DNA from 3 places in the Metasolibacillus sp. FSL K6-0083 genome. Region 2 is predicted to be linked to each of the others. Evidence: riboswitches for the same ligand, from Rfam matches in the RefSeq annotation. Region 2 holds a riboswitch; each other region holds the start of a gene.

Evidence for each region. Region 2 has a riboswitch for thiamine pyrophosphate ahead of thiT (energy-coupled thiamine transporter ThiT). Riboswitches for the same ligand answer to the same signal wherever they lie in the genome.
Region 1: linked by a shared signal. The riboswitch ahead of tenA (thiaminase II) and the one ahead of thiT (energy-coupled thiamine transporter ThiT) in region 2 are both predicted to bind thiamine pyrophosphate.
Region 3: linked by a shared signal. The riboswitch ahead of tenA (thiaminase II) and the one ahead of thiT (energy-coupled thiamine transporter ThiT) in region 2 are both predicted to bind thiamine pyrophosphate.

The regions. Positions count from the first base shown of each region.
Region 1 covers NZ_CP152046.1:2,721,743-2,729,848, forward strand. The annotation lists gene truA (tRNA pseudouridine(38-40) synthase TruA) at 1-150, shown strand, start outside; gene rplM (50S ribosomal protein L13) at 470-907, shown strand; gene rpsI (30S ribosomal protein S9) at 935-1,327, shown strand; gene MHB51_RS12795 (serine hydrolase domain-containing protein) at 1,643-3,043, opposite strand; gene MHB51_RS12800 (MarR family transcriptional regulator) at 3,036-3,518, opposite strand; gene MHB51_RS12805 (dihydropteridine reductase) at 4,173-4,889, opposite strand; TPP riboswitch at 5,036-5,127, shown strand; gene tenA (thiaminase II) at 5,237-5,923, shown strand; gene MHB51_RS12815 (ABC transporter substrate-binding protein) at 5,941-6,918, shown strand; gene MHB51_RS12820 (ABC transporter permease) at 6,929-7,687, shown strand; gene MHB51_RS12825 (ABC transporter ATP-binding protein) at 7,684-8,106, shown strand, end outside.
Region 2 covers NZ_CP152046.1:3,269,136-3,277,241, forward strand. The annotation lists gene pfkB (1-phosphofructokinase) at 1-709, shown strand, start outside; gene MHB51_RS15275 (fructose-specific PTS transporter subunit EIIC) at 723-2,594, shown strand; TPP riboswitch at 2,697-2,804, shown strand; gene thiT (energy-coupled thiamine transporter ThiT) at 2,896-3,450, shown strand; gene MHB51_RS15285 (hypothetical protein) at 4,562-5,026, opposite strand; gene map (type I methionyl aminopeptidase) at 5,174-5,926, shown strand; gene MHB51_RS15295 (hypothetical protein) at 6,278-6,979, opposite strand; gene MHB51_RS15300 (polyphosphate kinase) at 7,229-8,047, shown strand.
Region 3 covers NZ_CP152046.1:2,277,674-2,285,779, forward strand. The annotation lists gene MHB51_RS10560 (hypothetical protein) at 1-100, shown strand, start outside; gene MHB51_RS10565 (hypothetical protein) at 86-1,495, opposite strand; gene MHB51_RS10570 (acetamidase/formamidase family protein) at 1,760-3,097, opposite strand; TPP riboswitch at 3,412-3,512, shown strand; gene tenA (thiaminase II) at 3,868-4,554, shown strand; gene MHB51_RS10580 (acetylornithine deacetylase) at 4,753-6,030, shown strand; gene MHB51_RS10585 (ABC transporter ATP-binding protein) at 6,119-6,880, shown strand; gene MHB51_RS10590 (ABC transporter permease) at 6,880-7,620, shown strand; gene MHB51_RS10595 (ABC transporter substrate-binding protein) at 7,623-8,106, shown strand, end outside.

The sequences.
Region 1 (8,106 bases), 550 kb from region 2:
GCAGGAACACTCTGGGAGGTCGGAACGGGTCGCCGCGATGTTTGTGCAGTGGCACAGGCAATCGAGGCACAGGACCGCAGTAAGGCAGGAAAGACAGCACCGGCACATGGACTTTACTTGGAGGAAGTTTTTTACGCAATAAACGCATAGTAATTTATCCCGCATTAACTGGCAGTAAGCCTCCCACTTCAAGACTTAAGTAAGGATGCCCGTAAAAGCCCGATTGCTTCAACTAACAATCAGTGGGGATGAGGAAAACCTTCACTGATTGAAGTTTCATTTTATCAATTATTTGGATTTTTCGTCTTTAACAACATCACCGTGTGTTCAATAAAAATTCTTGACTTATAACGCAATACGTTATATGATGATGTATGGTATTTTCATTACCACCACAAATAAGCCCCGAAACTTATAGTGTTTAATAATGAAAAATAACGGTAATCGAATCGATTAGGAGGATATATACATGCGTACAACATTCATGGCTAAAGGTCACGAAGTAGAGCGTAAATGGTTAGTAGTTGACGCAGAAGGCCAAACTCTTGGACGTTTAGCTTCTGAAGTAGCTTCTATTTTACGCGGTAAACATAAACCAACTTTCACACCACACGTTGACACAGGTGATCATGTAATCATCATCAACGCTGATAAAATTGAGTTAACAGGTAATAAATTAGAAGGTAAAATCTACTACCGTCACACTCAATTTACTGGTGGTTTAAAACAACGTACAGCTGGCGAAATGAAAGAAAAATACCCAACTCAAATGATTGAGTTAGCGGTTAAAGGGATGCTTCCTAAAAACTCTTTAGGTCGTCAAATGTTCAGCAAACTTAATGTTTATGCTGGCCCAGAGCACCCACATGCAGCGCAAAAACCAGAAGCTTATGAGCTTCGTGGATAATATACTACATTAATAGGAGGAATAACCTTGGCACAAGTTCAATACATCGGCACAGGTCGCCGTAAAAGCTCAGTAGCACGCGTACGTTTAGTACCAGGCGAAGGCAAAATCGTAATCAATAACCGTGATGTTGCTGATTACCTACCATATGAAACTTTACTTTTAATTATCAACCAACCACTTGAAGCTACTGAAACAAAAGGTAGCTATGATGTTCACGTAAACGTAAACGGTGGTGGTTTCACTGGTCAAGCTGGTGCAATCCGTCACGGTATCGCACGCGCTTTATTACAAGTTGACCCAGATTTCCGTCCAGCACTTAAATCTGCTGGTTTATTAACACGTGATGCACGTATGAAAGAGCGTAAAAAACCAGGTTTACGCGGCGCTCGTCGTTCACCACAGTTCTCAAAACGTTAATATCGTTGTTATATCAACGTTTTTCAAAACTCTCTCTCGATTGTCGAGAGAGAGTTTTTTTATGCTTTATACTAAAAAAATTTAGTAGATAATTCAAAAATGGACCTTTAGCTATTCGAGTCTTTTAATTTTCTTAGTCTTTCAAGTTAATAGAATAGGGCATGTTTGAAAAGCCATTTTGAGACACAACTCCTATAATGAATAACTGCGGGAGCGAATCTTTTGTGTGCCGAAAGCAAAACGGCAGGTACATAGGTTTTCCCTGCATCGTTTCCTGCATAAACATCTTGCTTAAACTACTGAATAGGTAATATTTCAGTTGTGATCTGCATGATTAAAATCCCATTTATCCTCGGTTAATGATTGACGCACTGCTGTTTGTACTTCAACACCATTAACAATCCTTATTAATTCCTTACCGTTCTCTGTTATAAAACTAACCTCTATTGATAATCCTCTCAAGAAGAATTCTTTCTCTGCTTTAGCGTATAATTCAAGTTTCATTGTACCGGGCATTTCGATAAATAGTCTGTTGTTTTCTAATGAAACATGAATGATTAAATCCGGGTGTTCCGTTAGTGCATAATCACCGACAAGGCGTTTTAAAACATTTACTGGAATGACTCTGGCACGCTTTAATAGAGGTTTTTCCTTAGCAAGTTCATAAGGCTCATCAAAAGCTACTTGCTCGATTGCGTATAAGACATGTTGGTCAAAATCGAAATCTTGTTCTTTATTTCTTAGTACAATAACAACAATATCATGATCGATGAAGCGTCTAAGATGTGTAACATATCCTGGCCAGCCGCCACTATGCCAAATGATTCGTCCTTTTTTCTTGATATCCTCTAAGATCCAACCAAAACCATAGCTAAGTGGTGTTTGGGTTTTTGTCACCGCTGGTGTATAAGCTTCTTTTAGTAATTCGTCATTGATTAAATTTCCGGTGTTTAGAGCACGTTCATAAAGATATAAATCCTTGACAGTTGATTGAATACCACCATCACCAAGTATTCCATCTAAATAAATAACCATTTTGGACTCTTCGAAATCATCAGCCAAAACGTACTCGCCTGCATATACATCATAGACATAACCGTATGCATAATCTTCAATTTCAATCTTTTCTTTTCTAACACCAATAGCTTGAGTGCGAGTCATTTGAAGTGGCTTAAAAATATTTTCTTGTAAAAAGTAGGGGAAACCCATGTTGGTTACACGCTCAACAATGAGCGCGAGTAAAATATAGCCCGTGTTACTATATTCAACACGCTCATTTGGTGCAAATAGACGGTGGGGTTTGTACTTGACTAAATATCTAAGTAAGTCGTCATTGTCTGCGATTTTCGTTTTATCCCAGTATTTCTCAAACAAATCTAAATAATCGGGGAGTCCGCTCGTATGGTTAAGTAGATGTCTAATCGTAATGCCTTCATAAGGTAGATTAGGTATCCATTTCTGCACGAAGTCCTCAAGATTTAGTTTGCCTTCCTGAACGAGTAGTAAAATTGCAGTTGCTGTAATTGGCTTTGAGACAGATGCAAGGTTGAATAAAGATTGTGATGTTAATGGACGTTTTGTTGACAAGTCAGCATTACCAAAAGCTCCTTCGTATAAAATCTCGCCTTTTTTAGCAACAAGGACTGTACCATTTAACAATTCCCTTTCCTTAATTTCATTGAATAAACTTTCTAAGTTAGCCTTTGTGTTAGTCATGATTGTTTTCCTCCTCATCTTGTTTTGTATATGTCTTTTCTACAATGTTACTTAGCTTTGTGATAATCCTTTTGAGTTCTTCCATTTCACTCAATTCCATTTGTGTGTAAATACGATTAATAATTTGACGATTTATTTTTTCTTCTTTTTCAAAATATCGAGTTCCCTTATCTGTCAGTTGCACAAGTATTTCACGTCTATTTTGTGAATTAATAGTCCTCACTAAATAATTTCCATCTTCAAGTTTATTAACAATCTGTCCAACAGCGCTTGATGTTATTTTCATTAGTCGAGCAATTTCTCCAATAGAAATTTTTCCGTAATCTTTAACAATATCCATTAAAATTGTTTGATTCCTAGAAAGATTATCATCTAGTAAAGATTGATATTCTTTTATGATGATTTTATTCATCGTATAATGCATGTCATTTATTTCAGTAACGAGTTCAAATAATTCATCTTTATTTTTTTTCATATTAATAACCTCCTTATATTATAAAGTTTACTTTATTATAAAGTGGACTTTAATATTGGTCAAGATTAATAAAACATTTATATTTATCCGCTTTGCCGTTGAAGATATACAAATTTCCATTAAACTATGTACAAAAACGCTCACTTAATGATGTATAAAATCACTTGCCATCTAGAACTAGATGATTTTTTAAACGATAGGAATTGCCAACGGTAGTGACAACTACTGAGGTTTAGACCAACATGATATTGCCCACTCAGTCGCTCGCACATATGTTGCGGCGGTACTAGACTAGGTCTCCCTTTATCAGCGTGTCGTCTCGCCACTCGCTAAAATCAATCTAATGCATGAATATTATTTCTCCACTTATTTACTTTGTTAAATAGGGGCTGTCCTAAAGCCGTGCATAGCCGGCATTTTGGACAGTTAGCGATGATATTTCATAAGATGTTGATACATATAAACAGAAAACGCCTCTTTTAAAAATGGGATGAACATTGACTTTAGCAGTGTACTCCTTCAGTAAAAGGGAAGCGATGAAAACATTGATTTCAATACAGTGACAAAAAATGGATTTTCGGTCAACTCCACAAATGAAGCGTCCAAAATGTAGTGCTTTAGCACACTTTTTGAACGCTTCCTCACTAAGATATATTAAACTGGTAAATCCAATGATAAAAACTCAGCACGTTGTTGTGCGTGCTTGTCGAGCATAATTTGTTCAGGCTGGATGCCTTGTTCACGTAGTATTTCAATGTTTTGTGCAAGGAATTCATCGCTGCCAACAACGTAGAATAAACCTTCTTTGTCTGCGGCTAGATTTTTCACTTCTTCATAATAGTCTTTGCGATTATCGACGAACTGTGCGATGAATTTCTTGGCAGGTGCAGATTCAAAAATATTTGGGAATAAGAAATCCTTTGTGGAATCGATATTTAGTGAATGAATTTGATTCACATTGTCTGCACGCTCTAAATAATCAAGTACAAGTGGTCTAAAAGTAGCTAAGCCGACACCAGATGATAGCAGATAAATATTTTTATTATCTCTTTTTAGCGGTACATTCGAATGTGTTTTAAAGATTGCTACTTCAGTGCCAATTTCAATATTTTTTAAAATCGATTTGAATTCAGAGCATTGTTCTTTAATGCGTGTTGTAATACCGATTGAATTTTCGTGCGGTAAAGTGGAGATTGACATATGGCGGATGAGCGCGCGGTTTGGCTTTTCTCCAGCATTAAATCCCTTTAGTGCGAAATGGGTGTGCGAGCCTTCTTCCCATGTAAAGCCCTCTGGAAGGTCCAGCATGTATGTTTTAACCTCAGGCGTTTCTTCAATAATCTTATTTATTTTCGTCCAGTAAATTTGCATTATATCTTCTCCTCACTTATTTGTATGTCACTATCTACTATACAATAAGTGATAACTATTCTCAATTAAATAGATTGATTATTTTAAAGAATATTTGACATTTAATTTTAATGCGTTATGATGGATTTGAAATTAAAATATGATTCTTTTTCTACTAGGGGTGCCAAATAATGGCTGAGACTTACTCTTAGAACCTGATCTCGTTAGTACGAGCGGAGGGAAGTAGATGGGAAATGAATTCGTTTAATAACGATGTATTTTGGCATATATTTGCTTACTTCATTCAAAAACGAAACCCTCCTACTAGTGTTCCTTTTAGAAAAAGAACAAATTAGGAGGGTTTTTTTATGAAATTTACTGATGAATTACGTTTAGCAACAAAGGAGAGCTGGGAGAAAAGCTTAAATCACCCATTTGTACAAGGCATTGTGAAGGGGGATTTACCTCTTGAAATTTTCAAAAATTATATTTTGCAAGATATCTATTATTTGAACCATTATGCAAAAATTCATGCGCTGGCAGCGGCACAAGCAGAGGATTTCGCGATTACCGCTTTTCTGGCAGAAAAAGCGCGCAATACCGCACAAGCTGAATTAGGGGTGCATGAAGCACATGCGAAAATATTAAATATTACTGAGGAAGATATGGAAAGTTTCAAGCCAGCACCAACTGCTTACGGCTATACATCACATTTATATCGCTCAACAATGTATGGAAATTTAGCCTATATTATTTCGGCTATGTTGCCATGCTATTGGCTATATGCTGATATTGGCAAGGCTTATGAGCACGCAAATCCAGAAACTGAAATTTATCGCAATTGGCTTGCGACATATGCGAGCGATTGGTTCCAAGAGGCAACACAGGCTCAAATTGATTTATTAAACTCACTTGTGGAGGATATGAACGAAAAAGAAAAAGAGAAGGTGAAGGAACAATTTATTATCGCAAAGGAATATGAACTAGCATTTTGGGAGATGTCCTATACATTTGAAAAATGGTTATCACAGCGTGATGAGAAAGTGAAGTCATAGGTGGGGGATATATTGCCATGCGAATAGTCTTGAAATATTTAGCATTATTATCACTAATCTTCCTTTTAACGAGCTGTCAGACAAAGGAAGGGAATGAAAAGGTTCAACTGTTCTTAGATTGGACGCCAAATACAAATCATACAGGAATTTATGTAGCAAAGGAAAAAGGATTTTTTGAAGAAGTAGGCTTAGACGTTGAAATTATGCTGCCAGGCGAGGTACGTGCGGAGCAAATTGTAGGGTCTGGCAAGGGGCAATTCGGAATTAGCTTTCAAAATCAAGTAACGCAAGCGCGTTCAGAAGGTCTTCCTATTGTTTCAATCGCTGCGATTATTCAGAAAAACACTGGAGGCTATTATACGCCAAAGGCAAAGGGAATTAAAACGCCAAAAGACTTTGAAGGGCATATATACGGTGCATATGGCTCGGAATTAGAAAAAGCTTCTTTACAGGCTGTTATGAATAAAGAAGGTGGAGATGCTTCGAAAATTGAGACGGTACAAGTCGGCAATACAGATTATTTTGTAGCGCTAGAGCGAGACATCGATTTTGTCAGTATTTTTTATGCATGGACAGGTATTGAAGGTGAGATTCGTGATGCGGATATGCATTTTATTAAAACGACTGATTATGCGCCAGAGTTAGATACTTACTCACCCCTTATTATTACGAACGATAAAATGATTGAAGATAATCCTGATACAGTGCAAGCCTTCATTAATGCTGTATATAAAGGCTATGAGTTTGCAATTGATAACCCACAGAAATCGGCGGATATTTTAATTGCTGCAGAGCCCGACCTTCAGCCAGAGCTTGTGAGACGCAGTCAGGAGTGGCTATCTCCTCACTATAAAGAAGGTGCAGAGGCTTGGGGTGTTCAAGAGGCAAGTCGATGGGAAAACTTTGCGGAATTTATGGTAAAGCATCAGATTATCGGTGAAGTAGATATTCAACAAGCATTTACAAATGAATTTATCGCGAACGCAATGAAGTGAGGAAACAGCTATGAGAATAGAAAATATGTGGAAGTCGGTGCTAGCTCTTCTAATCGCAATTACTCTTTGGGAAATAGCAGTGAAGCTGTTGCAGATTGAAGTATGGGTACTACCTGCACCTTCCGTTATCGCAAAGGAAATGTTCATTGTTTTCCCCGCCATTTTCCCGCATATGCTGGCGACGATAAAGCTTGTATTCGTCGGTTTTTCGTCAGCCATTGTGTTAGGTATTAGTGTCGCAACAATGTTACATATTTTGCCGACTGCACGGGAAATCGTTATGCCGTTTCTCGTTATTTCTCAAAATATCCCAACAATTGTGCTAGCACCACTTTTAATGATTTGGTTTGGTCTAGGAGATTTCCCGAAATATTTAATTATCGCAACGACAGCCTTTTTCCCAATCACCATTGCAACGCTTGATGGATTTAGACAAACTGAGCGTGATTTGATGCATTATATGCAAATGATGGGAGCGACGAAAAAGCAAATTTTTTTAAGGTTGCAATTACCTGATGCAATCCCAAGCATCTTCTCAGGAATAAAAATTGCTGCAACGTATAGTGTGATGACAGCCGTTGTAGCAGAATGGCTAGGTGCACAAAAAGGAATTGGCGTATTTATGACGTTATCTGCCTCCTCCTACAGAACGCCACGTGTTTTCGTTGCAATCGTTATAACAATTATTCTGAGCTTGGCATTTTTCGGACTATTTTTAGCACTTGAGAAATGGTTTACGCGCTGGAAACGAAATGAGGGAGTACAATGAGTCTGCACATTGAGCAGCTACATCATTCTTTCGGAGAAAAAAAGATACTTTCCGCTATTTCTTTCACTGCACAGGATGGCGAGTTTGTTTCTATATTAGGACCTTCTGGTAGTGGGAAAAGTACTTTGTTTCATCTTATTGGAGGCGTTTTAAAGCCTGAGCAAGGGCAAATTATGTTAAATGATTGTGATATTACGAGTGAAAGTGGAAATATGAGCTACATGCCTCAAAGTCCGTCGCTTTTTCCTTGGAGAACAGTATTGCAAAATGCAATGCTTGGCAGTGAGTTAGCGGGGAAAGCAGATGAAGCACAGGCGATTGAATTATTGCAGAAGGCCAATTTGGGAGAGATGGTGAACGCTTATCCCCATCAATTATCAGGCGGAATGAAACAGCGTGTGGCATTTATTCGAGCGTTG
Region 2 (8,106 bases):
GAATGCCTTACAGCAAAAGGGAATAGCGACGGATTTTGTTCATGTTCAAGAGGATACGCGCATTAATATTAAGCTTAAGACGGGACAGGAGACGGAAGTCAATGGACGTGGACCGACAATTCAAGAGCTGGAGCTAGCAAATTTATTGAATAAAATTAATCGATTGGCTGATGGGGATGTACTTGTATTAGCAGGAAGTATTCCACAGTGTCTGCCAGCAACAATTTATGAAACAATGGCAGCGACAGTGACGCAAAAAGGTGCGAAGGTAGTTGTTGATACAACAGGCGAAGTATTATTAAATGTTTTGCCAAATAGCCCATTTTTAATTAAGCCGAACCATCATGAGCTTGGTGAGTTATTTAATGTCACGATAGAAACTATAGAAGAGGCAATTCCTTATGGGAAGCGACTTGTTGAAATGGGCGCACAGCATGTGATTGTTTCAATGGCTGGTGCTGGTGCTTTGTTATTCAGCAAGGAGTTGGCGCTTTATGCAAATGTACCGAAGGGTGTACTGAAAAATTCAGTAGGTGCAGGCGACTCTGTCGTGGCAGGGTTTTTGAGTTGTTATTTTCGCATGGGAGATGTGCAGCAGGCATTTCGGTATGGGGTGGCTTCTGGTAGTGCTACGGCCTTTTCATTAGAGCTATGTACGCAAGCAGAAGTAGAGGAGCTACTGCCGCAAATTCAATTAATTCACGTATAAGGGGGAGAGAAGGATGAGGATTACTGAGCTGTTGAAAAAAGATACGATGATTTTAAATTTAGCTTCAACATCTAAAGAGGCGGTGATTGATGAGCTAGTATCGAAATTAGATGTGGCTAATAGATTAGTAGATGCTAAAGCCTTTAAAGAAGCTATTTTAACACGCGAAGCACAAAGTACGACAGGTATCGGGGAAGGGGTGGCGATACCACATGCTAAAACAAACGCAGTGCGCACGCCAGCACTCGCTTTTGGACGCTCACAGGCGGGTGTTGATTTTGAGGCATTAGACGGTCAGCCAAGTCATTTGTTTTTTATGATAGCTGCCTCAGAGGGGGCGAACAATACGCATTTAGAAACATTATCGCGCTTATCGATGTTATTAATGGATGCGGCATTCCGTGAGCAGTTATTGAAGGCACAATCAGAGGATGAAATTTTAGCACTTATTGATAGTCAGGATCATGAGGATGAAGAACAACCAATAGTGTCAGCAAAGTCAGTAGCTTCACCCGGGGCAAAAATTTTAGCTGTAACTGCGTGCCCAACAGGTATTGCTCATACGTATATGGCTGCTGATGCACTTAAAACAAAGGCTGCTGAAATGGGTGTGGATATTAAAGTTGAAACGAATGGCTCAACAGGTGTGAAAAATGCGCTAACGGCAGAGGAGATTGCGGAAGCGACGACTATTATTGTAGCGGCAGATAAACAGGTTGAGATGGCACGCTTTGCTGGGAAGCATGTGATTCAAGTGCCAGTAGCAGATGGCATTCGAAAAACGCAGCAGTTAATTGAGCGTGCGTTAGAGCAAGATGCACCTATTCATACAGCAACAGGAAAACAGGAAGGAACAGAAAAGGAGAAGCGCTCAGGCTTTTACAAGCACTTAATGAATGGTGTATCAAATATGCTTCCGTTTGTTGTTGGTGGCGGTATTTTAATCGCAATATCGTTTATGTTTGGAATTAAAGCATTTGACCCGACAGATCCTTCTTATCATCCAATTGCCGAAGCATTGAACACAATCGGTGGTGGTAATGCATTTGGTTTAATGATTCCAGTATTAGCGGCATTTATCGCGATGAGTATTGCAGACCGACCAGGCTTTGCACCGGGGATGGTTGGTGGCTTCATGGCAGCAACAGGTGGGGCAGGTTTTTTAGGTGGTTTGATTGCAGGGTTTTTAGCGGGTTATTTAGTGCTTGGTCTGAAAAAAGTATTTGATAAATTGCCTACGTCACTAGAAGGAATTAAGCCTGTACTGCTTTATCCTCTATTTGGCATTTTATTTACAGGACTTATTATGATGTACATTATAATTGAGCCTGTAAAAGGGGTAAATGAGGCAATTACATCGTGGTTATCTAGCCTCGGGACAGGAAACTTAGTTATGCTTGGTTTATTGCTCGGTGGTATGATGGCAGTTGATATGGGTGGACCGATTAATAAAGCGGCCTTTACATTCGGTATCGCTATGATTGATGCGGGAAATTTTGCACCACATGCAGCAGTAATGGCAGGGGGTATGGTGCCACCATTAGGTTTAGCACTTGCGACAACATTTTTCAAACGCAAATTTTCCAAAAGGGAAAGAGATGCAGGGAAAACATGCTATATTATGGGCGCATCTTTCATTACAGAGGGCGCAATTCCATTTGCAGCAGCAGACCCAGTCCGAGTGATTCCAGCTTCAATTATAGGTGCAGCAGTAGCAGGGGCATTAACGATGATATTTGGTATTGGACTTCCTGCGCCACATGGTGGTGTATTCGTTTTCCCTGTTGTTGAAGGAAACCCAATCCTATACTTGCTAGCAGTAATAGTAGGTTCCATTGTCACAGCGCTTATTGTTGGCTTATTGAAAAAGCCAGTAGCTGAATAACTAGATATGCATTAGTTAACTACTTTCAGTAATCCACTAAAACGTATTGAAATACAAAGCGATATTCAGTACAATGAAACTGTTCTAACAAATAAATCATCATATGACCACAAGGGGAGCCGATTAAGTCGGCTGAGATTGTACACTCGTTGTACTGACTCTTTGAACCTGTAAGTTAAAGCTTGCGTAGGGATGTGGATAGAAACCGACTTCTAAGCGATGTTAGGCTCTGTCCTAACATTGCTTTTTTGTTTTCTATTCTTCCTCTTGGTTCCAATGAACAAAAGAAAGGAGACTTGTTATGAACAATAAAAATTTAGTAATTTTAATGGAAATCGCGATTATGGCAGGACTTAGCTTTATTTTAGGCAAGCTGGCATTTAGTCTTCCACAGGGCGGCTCAATAAGCTTTGGCATGCTACCAATTGTATTAGTAGCGTTTAGACATGGTGTACTTGCTGGTATGGCAACAGGATTTCTTGAGGGGATAATCAGTGCGATGATGGGCGGCTATATTTTGCATTGGTTTCAGGCCGTTTTAGATTTTGGGCTAGCCTCAACGGTAGTTGGTTTGGCAGCAGTAATGCGCAAGCCACTATTAAATGCGCTTCATGAAAAAAATAAAAAAGCGATTACACAATATATGACGATAGGCGTTTTGCTCGGTGCTACTCTTTCGTTTATTACGCATGTGTTATCAGGTGTTGTGTTCTTCTCTCAATATGCAGGAGACCAAAACCCATGGATTTACTCAATTATTTATAATGCAACACATATGATTCCGTCTGCTATTTTAACAATAATTGTAGGCTCTTTATTGTTTTCAACTGCGCCAAGACTATTAAAGGTAGCATAAAGTAAAATATCAAGGGGGTATCTGAAAAATCATTTTGAGACGACCACTTTGTACCGAAAGCGAAGCGATAGGTACAGCATTTTAGCGAATATTTGATATAGAGGTAGGGAGGCTGTCCAAAAAGCCGTGCATAGCGGGCATTTTGGACAGTAGCGATGATGTTTCACAAAATGTTGATTCCTATAAAGTGAACCTTCAATCAGTGGGGGCTTTGCCCCCCACTGATTGGTGATAGAGGAACACAAGCTAGGATCTTCGCATCCTGCGAAAACGCTTGTGTGACCAACATCGTGTTGGCCTCATTCTTAGTTTTTACAGGCTGTTTGATCCCCCACTTAAACATCCTGTTTTTATCTGCTGTTTTGAAGTGGGGGTCTTACAGCCTGCTTCTGCGGTTACTCGTCGCAAACAAATTTGTTAATACGCGATAAACAGAAAACGCCTCTTTTAAAAATGGGATGGACATTGGTTTTAGCTGCGCTATCCTTCAGTAAAAGGGAAGCGATGAAAACATCGATTTCAATGCGGTGTCAAAATAAAATAGACTTTTCGGACAACTCCCTTTGGTAGTTGATGAAAATGAATGAAATTTTCAGCCAAGAGCTATAGCAATAAGCAGTCCAAAGGATATTGAGCAAATTAGGATAATTGGGACTAATAGAAGACCTATATATCTTAATAATCTACTCCCTGTTTTCATTTTGAAGCCTAAAACCCCCACTACAAAGCTCAAGATAAAACAAAGCAGTCCTACGCCACAAAATATATAAAACAAGGTTACCTCCCAAGTAGTAAGAGGCGGTGGTCCTCCAGGCGTAGCTATACTTCTATTCCACCCTACTGACACACTTGAAAGAATAAAAAATAGCATGCCTAAAACTGCAAGAATTATTGAATATATGGAAAGCCTATTCATAAAAAAACCTCCTAATCAAACCATTTATAATTGATGATTTTAGCAAAGAAGAAAGGGCTGTCTCAAAAATCGAGCTTCTCCTCAGTACAATGAAAAATTAGCTTTATGCTTATTTTAAATTTTACGCCTTGGCATAATTGATTTGAATAAGCAATACCAAAAACGACCAAAATACCGACTTAGCACGGTTGCTTCCTAAAGCGTTTCTTTTAATAATGCTTTAATACGTCGTTTCTCCGCATACATACTTTGATAAATCCAAAGACCTTGCTTATAAAAAATATCAGCAGATAAACGAAAGCCTAAAGAAAGGGCAATTACGTGAAATAATACGGGCATGTAAAAAAGAATATCGATTAACCAACTTGTTTGAAGGTGGCAATATTTCACTAGTAATACATACACTAAATGCAAAAGAGTAGAAAGGAAAACTAAAATACCCAAACCAATTACTATCGAAGTATAAAATGGGACGTATTGAAATGAGGAAGTATAACGTAAAAAGCTTCCCAATAATACAAAGCAAAAACTTAGTAACGCAATACTTAATAACCTTGTTTCTGTCATTTTAAAATTATTAAGTAATAACTTAACAATGATAGATGTTAAAATGAAAATAGGGATGATAAATAATACAAAATAAATAGCTAAGCTTGTCATTGCATCACCTCATGCGTTTGAGTAAATGCTTAATTATTAAAATCTTCAGAAAATTTATAATTTTGTTGGTGGAAGTCCAATATACAATTTATTTGTACATTTGTGGTATAGTAATTAAAGATTTTCTTTAAAGGAAGGGCGTTTAAGATGATTGTAACTACTCAAGAAGAATTAGATGCGTTTAAAAAGATTGGTCGTATCGTCGCGGAAATCCGTGAGGCGATGAAATCTGCTACGAAGCCAGGTGTTACAACAAAAGAACTAGATGAAATAGCTGGACGCATGTTTGAGGAGGCAGGTGCGCTGTCTGGACCTAAAGGAGAGTATGATTTCCCGGGGTATACTTGCATTAGTGTGAATCACGAGGTTGCACATGGTATCCCTGGTGATAAAGTAATTCAAGAGGGCGATTTAGTCAATATTGATGTATCAGGCTCCTACAACGGCTATTTTGCAGATACAGGCATCTCTTTCGTTGTTGGTGAAGGCTATGCCGATAAGGAAAAATTGTGTACTGTAGCAAAATCTGCTTTTGAACGTGCAATGACGAAAGTAAAAGCAGGTTCAAAATTGAATCAAATCGGAAAAGCGGTTGAGCGTGAGGCCAATGCAAATGGGCTAACAGTCATTATGAATTTAACAGGACATGGTTTAGGGCGTTCACTGCACGAAGCACCTGACCATATTTTAAATTACTATGATGCGTGGGATTCAACAATTATGACAGAGGGTATGGTGCTTGCTGTTGAGCCTTTTATCTCAGCGAAGGCAGAGCATATCGTTGAAGCAGGTGATGGTTGGACATTTATTACTCCAGATAAATCACTTGTTGCACAAATTGAGCATTCTATTATTGTGACAAAGAATAAACCAATAATTTTAACAGAGCTAGAAGATTAAAGAAATAGGGGCTGTATGAAAAGCGTATGAATAAACCGCTTATCATACAGCTCTTTGCTGTTTTGTTGAAAACATTAAGAAGCTCCCTCTATGCTAACCACATAATTAACATCTAGGACCAATGTTTTTTGCGACGAATAACCGTAGGAGCACGTGTTTTTATACCGATAATAAGGCGACAGATATAGAAGTTTCCAAACCCTACAGCTAGCGAGATAATACCTTTGTTAAGCTCATTTCAGCAGGTGTTCAAACATCTGCTGATAAAGAGGAATTCAGTCTTTGTCACTGGACGGCTAAACAGCTTGAAAAAATCAATTATACCGAAGTGTAATTGATTTTTTTACAGCATTAATTATTCTTGCTTTTCGAAAAAATAAGAGAGGCGACAAGCACAGCGTTTAAAAATAGCGCCGCAGCTGTTACAAATAGCTCTTCAAACCCATTATGCCATGCAATACCTAAATAGCCCCAAATAAATATGGAAGGTAGTAGCCTATCAAAATAACGATATCGAAAATGAAGTGCCATTGCAGCCCCGATAGTTAATAAAATAACAGCCCATAAAGCATTACTTAACCCTAAGCCATGCCAATTATTATAAACCATCGTATATGAGAAAAAGACATATGTTAAAAATAGCATCCAGCCAAAAAATAATGAGATGGCTACGCGCTCTTGTCGCGGCTTCCTCTTTAAGGAATATGTCCGATAAAGCATAAAGAGCGAAAGAAGCTGTATCATTAATAGTAAAAGCGCGATAATATGATGCTCCGCATGCCAACTGACGAAAAAGCTAATGAGAAAAATATAAGCTAATAGAAGCAATGACAGTTGTATAGAAGTTTGATGGCGTTTGCGTAGAGAGTATATTATTAATCCTATAAAAACAGCTAGCCAATATAAATATACATAACTAGCGGGAGAAAATAATAGGGGTAAACGATTGATGCTGTCCAATGTTGAAAACCCGAATAAATGACGCCAAAATGTATGTATTGTAAAAAGTATTGTTAAAATTGTAGAGCTGAACAAAAATGTAGTTCGAGCCATATAGCGCTCCCCTTTCCGTAAAAAATTATATATCTTTTATTTCGCTCCCACAACTAAAAGACAGGATAGACGTCCAAAATATCATACAGTAGTTGGCACTTTGGACACTGGCTACTTTTTATAGTTTTTTAAATACTTCCACCGCTTACCTATATGCTTGTCGTTCTAAATAGGATAGAATAATAATAATTTACTGATTAAGGAGTGGGAAAATTGAAAAAGTTAAGCGATTTAGATTTAACATTAAGCATGGATAAAAAAATGTATAAAAAGAAACTTAAAGTGCTGCAATATGAAATGCTCAATGCACAACAGTTTTTATTTAATAATAAAATTGGCTTAATTTTTGTATTTGAAGGAATGGATGCTGCTGGCAAAGGTGGCGCAATTAAGCGATTAACAGAGCGTATAGACCCTCGCGGATTAGTCGTGCATCCAATTTCTGCTCCTCAGCCACATGAGCTACGTTATAATTATTTACATCGTTTTTGGCGTAAATTACCACAGCATGGGCAAATTGCGATATTTGACCGCTCTTGGTATGGGCGGGTGCTTGTTGAGCGCCTAGAAGGCTTTGCTACAAAAGACGAGTGGAGTAGGGCATATGAAGAAATAAATAACTTCGAAAAACTCCTAACGGACGGTGAATATATCGTTATTAAGTTTTGGTTACATATCGATGAGGATGAACAGTTAAAACGTTTTACTGAACGGGCGGAGGATCCTTATAAAGCTTGGAAGCTAACAGATGAGGATTGGCGCAATCGAGAAAAATTTAAAGATTACACAGCAGCCGCAGATGATATATTCGCTAAAACTGATAGCAAGCGAGCTCCTTGGGTTTTAATACCTGGAAATGATAAATTATATGCACGTGTGCAAGTATTAAAGGAAACGCTAGCTCATATAGAGAAGGAAGCGGAAAGAAGAGGCTTGCATTTAGTCAATCAATTGGACAATATCCCTCAACAATTTGAGGAAGAGGCAATTGTAGCAGAGGAGCAGGTAAAAGAAACTGTCACTAAGCCGAAAAATGTTGTAAAAAGTAAAAGGCGAAAGTATAAATAAGTAAGGAGTTGTCCGAAAAGTCCATTTTGTGTACCTACCGTTTCGCTTTCGGAACAAAG
Region 3 (8,106 bases), 990 kb from region 2:
GCAACTTCGTTATAAAGGGGAGCTAAGCCGCTATGTCTTCATTCCTCGCTCCAAGCCAATGAGCAATGTACCAATTGGGGCCATATCAAAAGTCATTTGAATGAACTGTTGCGGCAACAAATGCTCGAAGTTGTTCAAAATGAGTCGGTATAAACAAATATTTTCGATAAATTTCTATTAACCGCTCAAATAACTCGAATTGTTCTGTTGCCCATAATGACTTTAAAATATTGCATACATGCTTTGAGGTCATCAGAGCAATCTCAGCATATGGTCCTCTTCTTATTTGATAGCCCTCCTGCCACTTTGTTAAAGACTGGCGAATATGCTGCGTAGAGCCATCGACAATATGAGCGATGCCTCTTTGCACACCAGCCTCTAATTTATGTAATAAATCCGCATCCTGCACTCCATTTATATATTGATAAATTTCTATACATGATGCAATTTCATAATCTTTTAATAATGCAATTATTCGTTTAAACTGATTCGTTTTCGCAAGTGCCTCTATAACATAATATAGAATAAACTCCCCACAATTTTTATTATAAGCCTTCACAATTGTTTCTGGCTGTGGCGGAATAATTTTAAGTACCTCATTATATTCAACCATCAATTCAACAATATGATTGTTTAAACGTTCCTCCTCGATTAAAAAAAGCCCCTGTACCAAAATTTGCTCTGTATCCTTGCGTGATACTGCCTCCTCAAGCAGTATATAAGCAAGCAGTGTTCTTTCCTTTTCTGTTAAAGCCCACTCCCCCTCTTTCCATACCGCTTCAAGTTGGGCTATACGTTTCCTTAGCTTACGAAAATGTCTTGAGCCACTTGTAAAATGAATAATGACATCACTTAAATGTAGAGTTTTTAATTCATAGGATGCCCCACTGCGCTGTGTGATGTGGTTGATTAATTGATGGACAATTGTCGCCACGCGATTTTTAGACATTGCTTGGTTGAGTGCTTTTTGCAACTCCAAAATGAGCAAGGCTGGATTTTGTATATTCTCAATGCCAACTTGCATAAATATGCTATATAATTTTTTAGCATATAGTGTGCTCCAAAAAGATTGATTATCTCGCCAAATTGGATGAATCATCCATTTATTCTCAACTTTATGAACTGCTAAAACCTTCATCTCCTGCATAGGAAGCACCATATCAATCCCTGTTAAAAATCGCAGTAGACCTTGCGCCTCAACTGTTTGATGAAGCGCCATATACTGCAATATATGTGCGTCATGATTATCAAGCATTAAATCTTGCAGCACCTTCGTCACACCTTGCTCTACTCCTGAAAAGGCGGCTACATCCTCAATACAGTAGCCTTTTACTAAAGTGAGTGCTTGCTCATCACTGATTAAAATTTGTTCTAGTGGAAGGAGCTCGCCCCAAATAATAGACGTTTCATTCGAAATTCCTGCAATTGCACGCATGAATGGCTCCCCTATTTTTCCCCCTGTCATGCTATACAGCTGCTCGTCTATTTGCAGCATACGTCTCCCCCCTTTTAATAACATTCTATTTCTACTATATCAAACGTGATGACAGGTTGCTGTAGTTTTTTGTCGGCATCTCTGCAAAAGGAAAGAGGTCATCTAGAAAGTCATTTTTGAGACGACCCTTTTGTGACAGGTCATTGCAGAAGCAGTTTTTTGTGCTGAAAACGAAGCGACAGGTACAAGCATTTTTAGCAAATAGTTAATGTAGAAGCAGGGGCTGTCCGAAAAGATATTCACTTTTCGGACAGCCCCCTATCCTTAATCATACTGCTGTTTTACTGGCTTATATATTTTTGCTTGTTTTAGCAATGTTTTCGGTACTTGGAATGTTGCTGTGACCACACCCGGTAGTCGACCAATTTCGACGCCACCTGTTAAGGTAATACGATTTTTCACCTCATCGCTAGATAAATCTAGTAAGGCTGCTGCCCGTTCCACCGCATTATCCGTTGCAATATTTAGATTGACGCCCGTTCCAACAACCGAAATAGGCAATGCCTCCTCTAGCTGCTTTAATCCATATTCCTCTGCTAGCTCTCGTGCTAAGCGCTTTTCCTCTTTCGTGAATGGCTTTGCAGTATATGGTAAATCTTCTTCATTCGCTAAAATAATTGGTCCGTCGATAGCTACTTTTTTTAGCACGCTTACTTGTAATTGTACAATGCCGGCAACATCTGTCGTATGTCCCGCCATTTCACCATCGCCCTGCATTGCATGCATATCACCGATATAAACACCGCCACCATCCACTTTTACAGGGCAAATAATAGTAGCTCCTTGACGTACGCGGCTAATGTCCATATGGCCATCGGTTTTATGTGAGACTAATTCCTCCTCAGTTAAAATAAACTCATGTGGTGCACCGATTAATGCCGCACCAAAATCACCCGCATTATGTGAATCAGGTAGCGCTTTTGAAGGCACTGTGCCTAACTGCCCTAAAAATGGGCGCATTCTTGCTAACACGCCAACTAAATCAGAAGGCGCTAAACTTACGACAGGATTTTGCTTCGAGTTTTCAGGTATTCGCATATAATGATTAGCATCTAACGCAATTTTTCGCGCACCGTCCTTGCCCACTGTCACACCTAATTGTTCATTATGGTGAAAAGCCATCGTATAACCATTTGTAATAGCAAATGGCGCAGTTGCTGTATCACAAATTGCACAGCGAATTGCCTGTGGTCCGATTCCTTGAACCTTCGTTTGTGGATGTAGCTTGCCGCAGCCAGGGCATTTTACTTTCACAAATGGGTCACCTATGAAACGGTCTGGCAGTGCTTCATCCGTACCAGATGCAGTCGCAATGGACGTTACTTGAATTGATTTAATTTTAATAACAAGTGCATCTCCAACTTCAGCACCCTCTATGTATACCGGTTTTGTTACTTCATGCCCGCCTCGTATTTCAGGTGTTAGCATTGGTCCCCAGCAGCCAGGTGCTGTGTTGGCAATAATTGTCCCGCCATTTCGGAGCGGACCAAGCATCGGCTTATTTGGATCTAATACACCATTCGTAAACTCATTGACAAAAAGCGTTTCTACTGCTTTAATCGTTTCGTTATTCTCATGTTCGATTGGTTGTTCATTCGTCATTAAAGCCACCATCCTTTTATACTTTATATTACTAGTTTAACTAGTGATATATTGGAGTACAAGCATTTACGTGAATTTAGAAACTTTTGTGTGTTAAGCGACTTTTTATATGTCTATATTGACAAGTTGCAGCAAAAGATAACAAGCTAGTTGAACGGTGCATTAATATTATATTCTCAATACTAATCTAGAGATTATTTTATATTAATAATCCTTATCACAATGAGCTGTTTATTTTGTTTTAAAGGAAAGTAACTGTAAGCGGCCACTTGACAAACAATTATGTCTATGATTAGCTAGATACAATCAAATATTCAAATTACTAGGGGAGCATAATTTTGCTGAGAGAGACAAGTCTTGACCCTTTGAACCTGATCTAGGTCGTACTAGCGTAGGGAAGTAATGGTGAAATATGTGCATATATTTTGTTATATACATTAACCCATTCCTTATACTACAGGAATGGGTTTTTTGTGCCTAGTATACGCATATACTCTCAGGTGCAAATTCCGAGTTTCCATGACAAAAATAAGGGTTATCTAAAAAGAAAGGGGCTGAATCTAGAGAGTTCTGAAGACAAGACACAGATTTGAGTAAGGCAAATCTCACAGAAGGCTAGGTATGATTAGGTGAGCTTGCCAAACAAAACAAAGCTCTTTCTGTTTAATTGAACCACCGTATACAAATTCATACGTAGGTTTGAGAGGTAAGGAGTTCATCGCTCCCCCTACTCAATTATATTTTAGTAATGACAAAGGAGAGTAAATTCAATGACATTTTCTGATCGTTTATTTAAAAAAGTGCAGCCTGTATGGAATAGTTATTTAGAACATCCTTTTGTAAAGGGGATTGGGGAAGGGACTCTTGAGAAGGAAAAATTCATACATTATATGAAGCAGGACTATGTGTATTTAATAGAGTACTCTAGAGTTTTCGCAATAGGGAGTACCAAAGCCAATGATTTAAAAACAATGACTATTTTTGCAAATTTATTGCATGGAACAATGAATTTTGAAATGGATTTACACCGTGAGTATGCAGCGAAATTTGGGATTTCCAACGAAGAATTAGAAAATACAGAGCCATCTGCTACAATGACAGCGTATACAAGCTATATGCTTAGCCAAGCACAGTTAGGCGGAGTAGAGAATACGATTGCAGCAGTATTAGCATGTGCATGGAGTTACAATTGGATTGGTAAAAAATTAGCTGAATGGCCAAATTCTTTAGAGCATGAACTCTATGGAAACTGGGTTAAAATGTATTCTTCTGACGGGTTTACTAAAATTGCTGAAGATTGCATCGATTTAATCAATGAGATTGCACAAGGAAAGCCAGAAGATGAACTGAATAAACTAGAAGAAATATTTGTGAAAACAAGTTACTTTGAATATATGTTCTGGGATATGGCTGAAAACATTTCAATGTGGCCAGTAAAAGAATTAGCAAAAATTTAATATTGATTTGGTGTAAATAATAATCGAATGGACAGGAAAAGAATAATTAAATAGAATCTGACCACTAGAGAGGGTGTATTACTACTTACAAACTAGTACATCCTAGTAGAAAGAAGCGGTTCATGAAAATAAATTGATAGATTTCAGACCACTTCTTTTCGCAAGTGGTTTCTCTATTACAAAAAAGGCGGGAATGTTGTGACAAATAATATCGAGAGATTGATGCTTCAAGTAGAAAATCGCAAACAAGAATTGATTGATTTGGTTACTACACTTATAAAGTTTGAAACACCCGCACCACCTGCAAGAAATACAAAAAATATTCAACAATTTATCGCAAATTATTTAAAAAATCTTAATTTTGAAATTGATATATGGGATGTGTATCCAGATGACCCCAATGTCGTTGGGGTGAAAAAAGGAACGGAACCTGAATTATATAGCAGTTTAATTATTAATGGGCATGTTGATGTAGCTGAAATACGAGATGACGAACAATGGTTAACGAATCCTTTTGATCCAATAGTAACTGAAGAGGCTATTATAGGTAGGGGCGTAGCTGATATGAAAGGAGGAATTGCAGGGGCCCTATTTGCATTAAAACTTTTACATGAGGCAAAATTTGAGGTGAAGGGCGATCTCATTTTCCAATCTGTCATCGGAGAAGAAGTCGGAGAGGCTGGTACACTTCAATGTTGTGAGCGAGGATATAAAGCCGACTTTGCGCTTGTTGTTGATACGAGTGATTTACATATACAAGGTCAAGGCGGGGTAATCACGGGTTGGATTACGATAAAAAGTGCTAAAACATTTCATGATGCTATGAGACGAAATATGATTCACGCAGGTGGCGGACTATTGCAAGCAAGTGCCATTGAAAAAATGATGAAAATAATAGAAGGATTGCAAGATTTAGAGCGCCATTGGGCGGTTACTAAGCAATATGAAGGATTTCCACCTGGTACAAATACAATCAACCCTGCTGTTATTGAAGGTGGAAGACAGCCCGCTTTTATAGCTGACGAATGTAAACTATGGATTACTGTTCACTACTACCCTAATGAAACTTATGAAGAGGTATCTAGAGAGATTGAGGAACATATACTTTCTGTTGCAAAGTCGGATCCATGGCTAAGGCACTATCCGCCGACATTCGTGTGGGGAGGAAGTTCGATGATTGAAGACAAAGGCGAAATTTTCCCTTCACTAGAAGTTGATCCGAATCATCCAGCTGTTCAATTATTGTCCTCCTCTCACCAAATGAACCATGGAAAAGAAGCTACGATTGATGTATCTCCTTCCGTTACTGATGGTGGATGGTTTGGCGACGCAGGTATCCCAGCTGCCATTTATGGACCAGGCGATTTTCAAAATGCTCATGCAGTAAATGAATCTTGCTCCATCGATCAACTTATTGCTTTTACGAAAACGATGATTCATTTTGTTTACGAATGGACAAACACCAAGAAAAAGTGACAGAAATGGAGGTTTATCTTGGTATCAACATAAGTTAAAGGGGAACGCGGAAATCAATTGAACAAGAAGGATGAAAGACTTTATGAGTATGGATAAAAAGCATGATTATGTACTGCAGTTTAAAGATGTATCATTTTATTATGATCACCCACACTATATTTTAAATAAGTTAAATTTTCAAGTAAATAAAGGTGAGTTTGTCAGTATTGTTGGGGCAAGTGGAACAGGCAAATCAACAATATTTAGACTACTTGTGGGACTGGAACAACCAACAGAAGGCTCTATTTTTCTAAATGGTTATGAAGAAACGAATCGTCTAGGTAAAGTAGGCTATATGCCACAAAAAGATTTACTTATTCCTTGGCGAAAGATAGCGGAAAATGTTGCTTTACCACTCGAAGGAAAAAATAAGAAATACGATAAACAATTAGTTTTAAATAGATTAAAAGATTTCGGATTAGAGCATGTTTACAATAAATATCCCCATGAACTATCAGGAGGGATGAGACAGCGTGCGTCATTTTTACGTGCTATATTAACTGGTTCAGATTTACTTCTATTGGATGAACCCTTCTCAGCCCTTGATGCGATGACAAAGCTGTATATGCAGGAGTGGCTGTTAGAACAATGGAATCAAACTAAATCATCGATTGTTTTTATTACGCATGATATTTCAGAGGCATTATTTTTATCGGACAAGGTTTTTGTCATTAGTGAAACACCGATTCATACGATTGAAGAAATCAATGTTCCATTAAAGAGGCCGAGAAGCAGACAACAATTAGATGCGCCTTCATTGATTAATTTGAAAAATGAACTAATCGATTATTTTAAAATGAAGGTGACATAATGAAAAGATATATGTATTCTGCCATATTACTTTCCACAACACTTGTGATTTGGGAGATTGTTGCAAGACTTGTTCATGTTTCATTTATTCTCCCATCACCCTCCCAGGTTATTATCAAATTGTGGGAGTTGAAAGACGTATTATTGCAATCCCATCTTCCAGCTACATTTGCAGTTATTAGCATAGGCTTGTCTATCTCTCTTGTGTTGGGGGTTGCAATAGCTATAGCCATGCATTATTCAAAGGTTTTAGAGCAATCTCTCTATCCTTTACTGATTACTTCTCAAACGATTCCAATTATCGCGTTAGCACCTATTTTTGTTCTATGGTTTGGTTATACAATTTGGAGCAAGGTTGTTGTGACGATTTTGATAACCTTCTTTCCGATTACGATAGGCATGTTTGATGGTTTACGTTCTACAGAGAAGGACTTAAAAGAATTGCTTCAAACATTTGGGTTAACAAAAAGTCAAATTTTTTTTAAGTTAGAAGTCCCCTCTGCCTTACCATCGTTTTTTTCAGGATTAAAAGTTGCGGTACCGATGAGTGTTATTGGAGCAGCAATTGGGGAGTGGTTAGGAGCACAATCAGGATTAGGGTATTTTAGTAGAAGAATGATGACTCAATTTGATGGAGCAGGTGTTTTTGCACCAATTGTTATTTTATCGTTCATCGGTATTGCATTATTTATTGTTGTTTTAATTATAGAAAAATCTTTTTTGAAATGGAGAAAAAATTAATGATGAAAAAACGGTTAAGTATCGTTATAAGTATGATGCTTGTATTTATCCTCGCAGCTTGTCAGAGTGAAGCCAGCAATGAGAAAGAACAAAATAAAAATCATAAAATTACAATGATGTTAGACTGGTATCCAAATGCGGTACATAGTTATTTATACGTTGCAAAAGAAAAAGGATATTTTGAAGAAGAAGGGTTAGATGTCGAATTTCAATTTCCGGCAAACCCAACAGACCCACTATCTCTTGCAGCAGCTGGTAAAGTAACGATGGGAATGTATTATCAACCGGATGTCATTCAAGCAGTAGCAAATGAAGGGATACCTGTAAAAGCAGTAGCAGCAGTCGTTCGTTCACCATTAAATCATGTTGTATTTCGTGCAAATCAACCGATTGAAAATCCACTAGAATTAGAAGGAAAAAAAGTTGGTTATCCAGGAATTCCATTGAATGAAACAATTATCAAAACCATTGTAGAAAACAGTGGAG